One region of the Streptomyces griseoviridis genome, then DNA from elsewhere that is predicted to be linked to it. Evidence: riboswitches for the same ligand, from Rfam matches in the RefSeq annotation. Region 1 holds a riboswitch; each other region holds the start of a gene.
What was found. A riboswitch is a leader RNA that binds a small molecule or an ion and turns the genes downstream of it on or off. The one in region 1 is predicted to bind cyclic di-AMP.
Positions count from the first base shown of each region.

Region 2: another riboswitch for cyclic di-AMP. It lies ahead of DDJ31_RS18605 (M23 family metallopeptidase); the one in region 1 lies ahead of DDJ31_RS28235 (M23 family metallopeptidase).
Region 3: another riboswitch for cyclic di-AMP. It lies ahead of DDJ31_RS22570 (transglycosylase SLT domain-containing protein); the one in region 1 lies ahead of DDJ31_RS28235 (M23 family metallopeptidase).

Region 1 covers NZ_CP029078.1:6,516,963-6,519,153, forward strand. Annotated here, with positions in the region: gene DDJ31_RS28230 (M16 family metallopeptidase) at 1-479, shown strand, start outside; cyclic di-AMP (ydaO/yuaA leader) riboswitch at 685-847, shown strand; gene DDJ31_RS28235 (M23 family metallopeptidase) at 860-1,624, shown strand; gene DDJ31_RS28240 (GntR family transcriptional regulator) at 1,814-2,191, shown strand, end outside.
Region 2 covers NZ_CP029078.1:4,386,811-4,389,001, forward strand. Annotated here, with positions in the region: gene DDJ31_RS18605 (M23 family metallopeptidase) at 7-1,068, opposite strand; cyclic di-AMP (ydaO/yuaA leader) riboswitch at 1,076-1,233, opposite strand; gene DDJ31_RS18610 (PP2C family protein-serine/threonine phosphatase) at 1,464-2,191, opposite strand, start outside.
Region 3 covers NZ_CP029078.1:5,230,017-5,232,207, forward strand. Annotated here, with positions in the region: gene DDJ31_RS22565 (HAD family hydrolase) at 1-748, shown strand, start outside; gene DDJ31_RS22570 (transglycosylase SLT domain-containing protein) at 760-1,230, opposite strand; cyclic di-AMP (ydaO/yuaA leader) riboswitch at 1,233-1,410, opposite strand; gene DDJ31_RS22575 (CocE/NonD family hydrolase) at 1,684-2,191, opposite strand, start outside.

The sequences.
Region 1 (2,191 bases):
GCGAGGAGAAGGGCTACACCTACGGAGTGCGGGCGTTCAGCCAGGTGCTGCGGTCGTCGGCGGACGGCACCGGGGTCGCGATGCTCGCCATCAGCGGCTCGGTCGACACGCCGAACACGGGGCCGGCTCTCGACGACCTCTGGAAGGTGCTGCGCGGGGTCGCCGCCGAGGGGCTGACGGACGCCGAGCGGGACGCCGCCGTGCAGTTCCTGGTCGGTGTCGCGCCGCTCAAGTACGAGACCGCGGCGGCCGTCGCGGGCACGCTGGCCGACCAGGTCGAGCAGCATCTGCCCGACGACCACCAGGCCACCCTGTACCGGCAGTTGGCGGCCACCGGCACCGTGGAGGCGACCGCGGCGGTCGTCAACGCGTTCCCGGTCGACCGGCTGGTGACGGTCCTGGTCGGTGACGCCGCCGCGATCGAGGAGTCCGTCGCGGCGCTCGGCATCGGCGAAGTGAGCGTCGTCGCGGCCGAGTAGCGGGCGCGGCGCGCACGCGCGCGCGTGCCGGGGCCCCGGTGACGGAGACGTCATCGGGGCCCTTTCGTGTCCGAATTGGGGGAGAGGCTGCCTGTCTGCCCTGTGGGATGCGCAACAAAAACAGTGATCTGTTTGAGGATCGAAAGTGGGCCCGTCTACGGTCTCCCCGACTGTTCGTCAGCCACCGCGCCGCATCCGCGGCACCGGGCAGTCATCGCCGAGTCCCCGTACGGCGCGAGCCAGGGGAGCCGGGGACCCACCTGTGTCCCTGGGGTGAATCGGACGCCCATGCCCGTCGTGGGGGCCCGTAGGAGACCTTCCTGCTCCGAACCCGTCAGCTAACCCGGTAGGCGAGAGGGAAGGAAAGGAACACCCACCACATGGCGTTCAGTCACGCCGTAGGGAAGCACCGCCGGCCCAGCCGGATGCAGCGCGGCACCGCCCGCGCCGCGGGTGTCGCGGCCCTCGCCACCACCGGAGTGGTCGGCACCCTGGCCGCGCCGGCGATGGCGGCGGAGAACGCGGTCGAGCAGACCGGACTGACCCCCGTCATCTCCCTCGGCGACACCGTGGCCGACCAGATCGACGCCCAGGCCGCCGCGCAGCAGCAGGCCGCCGAGGTGGCCGCCCGCAAGCAGGCCGCCCAGGAGGCCGCGCGCAAGCTGGCCCAGGAGAAGGCCGAGCGGGAGCGGGCCGACCGGCAGCGCGCCGCCCGTGAGGCCGAGCGCAAGCGCCTCAACACCTTCGTGCTGCCGATCAGCGGCTCCTACGTCTCCACGAGCTACCAGGCGGGCAGCTCCCTGTGGTCGTCGGGCAGCCACACCGGTGTCGACTTCCACGCCTCGACCGGCACCTCCGTGCACGCGGTCGGCTCCGGCACCGTCGTCGAGACCGGCTGGGGCGGCGCCTACGGCAACCAGATCGTCCTCAAGATGGCCGACGGCACGTACACGCAGTACGGGCACCTGTCGTCGATCGGCGTCTCGGTGGGCCAGACCGTCACCCCCGGGCAGCAGATCGGCCTCTCGGGCGACACCGGCAACGTCACCGGGGCGCATCTGCACTTCGAGGCCAGGACCACCGCGGAGTACGGCTCCGACCTGGACCCGGTCGCCTACCTCCGGGCACACGACGTGAACATCTGAGGACGCACCGCAGGACCGTGAGAAGCCCCGGCTCGGACGAGCCGGGGTTTTCGTCGTTTCCGGCACCCTGCTGTCCAAAAAATATCCATGGATTCCGGCCCCCCATCGGAAATTCCCGCTCATTGCAATAGAGTCACGGAACACGCGTCAATCGGCGACGTTTCACGGGCATTAAGGCGGAGGTCGGTCATGCGTATTCCGGCGCACTCGGTGTGCACGGCCATCCGGGACGACATCGTCGCCGGTGTCTACGAGCGCGGCGGCCGGCTCACCGAGGAACTGCTCGCCCGCCGCTACGGCGTCTCCCGGGTCCCGGTGCGCGAGGCGCTGCGCACCCTGGAGGCCGAGGGGTTCGTCGTCACCCGCAGGCACGCGGGCGCGTGCGTGGCCGAACCGACCGAGCAGGAGGCCGCCGACCTCCTGGAGATGCGCATGCTCCTGGAGCCGCTGGGCGCCTCCCGGGCCGCGCAGCGCCGCACGGAGGCCCACCTCAAGGTGTTGCGCGGCCTGGTCAGGCTGGGCCAGGAGCGGGCCAGGAGGGGCAACAGCGAGGATCTGCGCTCCCTG
Region 2 (2,191 bases), 2.1 Mb from region 1:
GCGGGGTCAGGGGGTGAGGCCCTTGCCGCGCAGCCACGCCGCCGGGTCGATGCCCTCGGCCTGGCCGCCGGGGTGGACCTCCAGGTGGAGGTGGGGTCCGGTGACGTTGCCCGTCGCGCCGACGCGTCCGATGACGTCACCGGTGGCGACCTTCTGGCCGACGCTGACGTTGATCGAGGACTGGTGGCAGAACCACAGCTCGGTGCCGTCGTCGAGGGTCAGGATCGTGCGGTAGCCGTAGGAGCCGGCCCAGCCCGCCTCGGTGACCGTGCCGCTGTGGACGGCCTTGATGAGGGTGCCGGTGGGCGCGGCGAAGTCGAGTCCCGTGTGGTAGCCGGACGACCACATGGAGCCGGCCTGCCCGAAGGTGCCGGTGATCGTGTAGGAGGAGGTCGGCAGCGTGTACTGCTTGGCCAGTGCGGCGAGCCGCTCGGCCTCGGCCTTCTTCGCGGCCTGGGCCTCGGCCTTCTCCTTCGCGGCGGCGGCCTTGGCGGCGGCTTCCTTCTCCGCCTTGGCGGAGGCGTCGGCGATCTGCCGCGCGGCGGCCTCCTGGGCGGTGACCTGGGCCTTGGTGTCGATCTGGACCTGCTGGCTCTCGGCCTGCGCCATGATCCGGTCGCGCAGCAGGTCGCCCGCGTCCCTGGCGCCCTCGGTGGTCTCCTGGGTGGCCACGCCGAGGGAGCTGAGCGCGGTGGCCGAGCCCTCGGACACGGGTTCCGCGTCGGAGTCGTCGCCGAAGACGGCGCCCACGGAGGGCAGGTCGGGTATCGAGATGGAGACCGGCGGCTTGCCGGTGTTGGCGCTGGCCATGCCGCCCGCGCCCATCGCGGCGATGACCCCGACGCCGAGGACCGTGGAGCTGCGGGCGAGTCCGCCGCCGCGCTGCTTGGCGACCCGGTGCCTGCCGCGTACCGGCGGGAGGGCCTCGGCGGTGGGGTTCCACTCCTGCCAGGGGCCCTCGTCGGTGCGGTAGTCGCCGTAGCCGAAGGTGTCGGCGGCGGGCCGGCCGGGAACGGCCTGGTTCACCGGGACCGTCGGCACAGTCGGAGCAGGCCTGTTGGACGCCACGTAGGCGCACTCCTTCCTTCTCGCCTACCGGGTTAGCTGACGGGTTCGGAGCAGGAAGGTCTCCTACGCGCGTATACCTGTCGTGCGGGCACGACGGACAGACGCGTGATTCACCCCAAGGTGGTGGTTCCCCGGTTCCCTCGCGGGATTCGGCGCGTGCGCGCGGAGCCGCCTTGTGACGGCTGGGACGACCGCGCTGCGTTATCGAACGTTAATAGACACGGGGTGGGGATTCCAAGCCGTTCCCCTTGATCATTAACGAATTCGGCCTGGACGTACGGGCCATGAGCACCGAAAGACGGGCGAGTCGACCTCGCCGCCGAAACCCCCTGGATTTTGACCGTGTGTCAGTTGTTATCGGAGGGAGGTCGCCCGCTCACCCCCGGTGACAACGATCAAGGGCGGCGGACGGCGAGCAGCGCCATGTCGTCCGTGGTGCCGCCGCCGGTGTACTGGCGCACCTCCTGGGCGAGGGTGGCGAGCAGGGTGCCCGGGTCGGCGAAGACCCGCCCCGCGAGCCTGGCCTCCGGGTCGAAGAACTCCCCGCGCTCGTCCCGCGCCTCGGACAGCCCGTCGGTGTACAGCAGCAGGATCGCGCCGCTCGGGAACTCGCTCTCCTCGACCCGGTCGGGCCAGGTGCCGAGATCGCCCATGCCGAACGGCAGGGCGTGGTCGTGGGGGGAGAGCGGACGGATTGTGCCGTCCTGGCCGAGCAGCAGCGGCGGCGGATGGCCCCGGGTGACGATCCGGACGACGCCGTCGCCGTGCGGGAGTTCGGCGAGGACGGCGGTGGTGAACCCCTCGGAGGCCTCCAGCCCCTCGCGTCTGATGCCCTCCCGGGCGAACGCCCGCTCCAGCCGCTGCGCCACCGCCTCCAGGGTGGTCTCCTGCTCCGCCGCCTCCCGGAACGCCCCGATCAGGACGGCGACGGCGCCCACCGCGCCCATCCCCTTGCCGCGCACGTCCCCGACGACCAGGCGGACGCCGTGCGGGGTGTCCTGGACGGCGTAGAGGTCGCCGCCGATGGAGGCGTCGGCCTGCGCGGCCTCGTAGCGGGCGGCGATGTCGAATCCGCCGATCCGCTGGGCCGGCTCGGGCAGCACGGCCCGCTGGGCGGCCTCGG
Region 3 (2,191 bases), 1.3 Mb from region 1:
AGGCGACGACACGCTGTCCGACCGGTCCCGCGCCGCGCTCGCCCGGGTGGCGGCCGCCGGCGCCCGGCATCTGGTCGTGACGGGCCGCCCGGCGCCCCGGGTGCGCCCGCTCCTCGACGACCTGCACAGCAGGGGGCTCGCGGTGTGCGGCCAGGGAGCGCAGGTGTACGACGCGGGCGCGGACCGGCTGCTCTGGTCGGTCACCCTGGACCGGGAGCTGGCCGAGACCGCGCTCGGCAAGATCGAGGCGGAGGTCGGCCAGGTGTACGCGGCCGTCGACCAGGACGGGGTGGACGGCCTGACCCTGATCGAGCCCGGCTACCGGATGCCGCACCCGACGCTGCCCGCGGTGCGGGTCGCGCGCCGTGCCGACCTGTGGTCCGCGCCGATCAGCAAGGTGCTGCTGCGCCATCCCGAGCTGTCCGACGACGAGTTGGCGGGGATCGCGCGGTCGGTGGTCGATTCCCTCGCCACGGTGACGATGTCGGGGCCCGGCACCGTCGAACTCCAGCCATCCGGCATCACGAAGGCGACCGGTCTTGCGCTGGCCGCCGACCACCTGGGTCTCGGCCCGGACGAGACGATCGCCTTCGGGGACATGCCGAACGACATTCCGATGTTCGAGTGGGCCGCCCACGGGGTCGCCATGGCCAACGCCCATCCCGAACTGAAGCGGGTGGCCGACGAGGTCACCTCGTCGAACGAGGACGACGGCATCGCCGTCGTCCTCGAACGAATCTTCGACTGAGTGCGGTCGGCCTAGTAGGCGCCGTACACGTTGTCGATCGAGCCGTACCTGGCCGCCGCGTAGTTGCACGCGGCCGTGATGTTGGCGACCGGGTCGTACGGGTCGTAGACGGTCCCGGAGACGTGGTACGCGGCGAAGGTCGGGTCGATCACCTGGAGCAGGCCCTTGGAGGGGATGCCCGCGGCGGCGTTCGAGTCCCAGTTGTTGATGGCGTTGGGGTTGCCGGAGGACTCGCGGATCACGTTGCGGTAGATGCCGTTGTACGTGCCGGGGATGCCCTTCTGGGCCATCACGGACAGCGAGGCGCGGATCCAGCCGTCGAGGTTGTTCGAGTAGCCGAGCGAGGTGGCGGTCGCCGTGGTCGGTTCGGCGGCCGAAGCGCTGGTGGCGCCGATGACCGGGAGGGCGAGCACGGCGGCGCCGGTGCCGAGGACGGCGAGCTTGCGGGCGAGGCGCGAGCGGCGGGGAGCGATGGCGGGCATGGCGGTTTCCTCTCCGTCGCCTGCGAGGTGAGCTGTCGGGTTCGGGCGGGAGCTGCCCGGCCGCGCCGCTGTCAGGCGGTGCGACTTCACCCCTAGCCGTCACGGGCGCTGGCCCGGTCCGGCGACTTACCTGGTTCCCCCGCTCCTGCCGTGCGTGAGTTCGTTCGGTGAATGGGTGTACGGGCGGCGGCAGGATTAGGCGTCCACCCGACAGGCCGGGAACGTATGCGAGAGCACATGTCCGGAACAAGTGCCGGATTCACACATCGGACCGGTTGACCTTGATCAGGGTGGTTTGGGGTGCTTGATCCTTTGCACTCGCCAAGGGTCAACTCCCCTTGGCGCACAAGGAGCGCCGCGCCGCGCGGGACGGAGGTCCGCGCGCGCCGCGGCGTGAGCCAACTCACTGGAATCGCCAAGTATGGCAAATCGGGCAATGACCCCAACTCGCCTTTAACCGGCTGTGCGTGGAATCCGCTTCTCCCAGGTCCGGTGGAAGAGGACCTCGTCGCCCTCCGTGCAGATCACCTCGTCGAAGGTGATGAAGTCGTTACCGTCGGCGGTGATCTCCGAACGGGTGCGGACGGCGGTGTCCCAGCCCAGCTCGGGCCGGTGCAGCCGGATCGACCAGTCGGACCGGGTGCGGGCGGAGAGCGGGTCGGCCTCCTGGACGGTGTACGTCTCCAGCGCGTCCTCGGTGAACTCCAGGCCGTCGGGGTACACGCGCGTGCCGCCGTAGCGCGGGTCGACCTCCAGCCGCCAGGTGCCCGCCGCGACGTCCCGCACGACCAGCCGCTCGGGCCGCGGCTCGTCCAGGGTGGCGGGGAAGTTCACCCCGAGCGGCGGCGCCTGCTCCGGCTCGTCGAAGGAGATCGCGGGCGACGGCGACTCCCGGCGGCGCACCGGGAGTTCGAGGTAGCTGCCCGCCGGGTCGAGGGTGAAGCCCGCCTCCGAGCCTGGC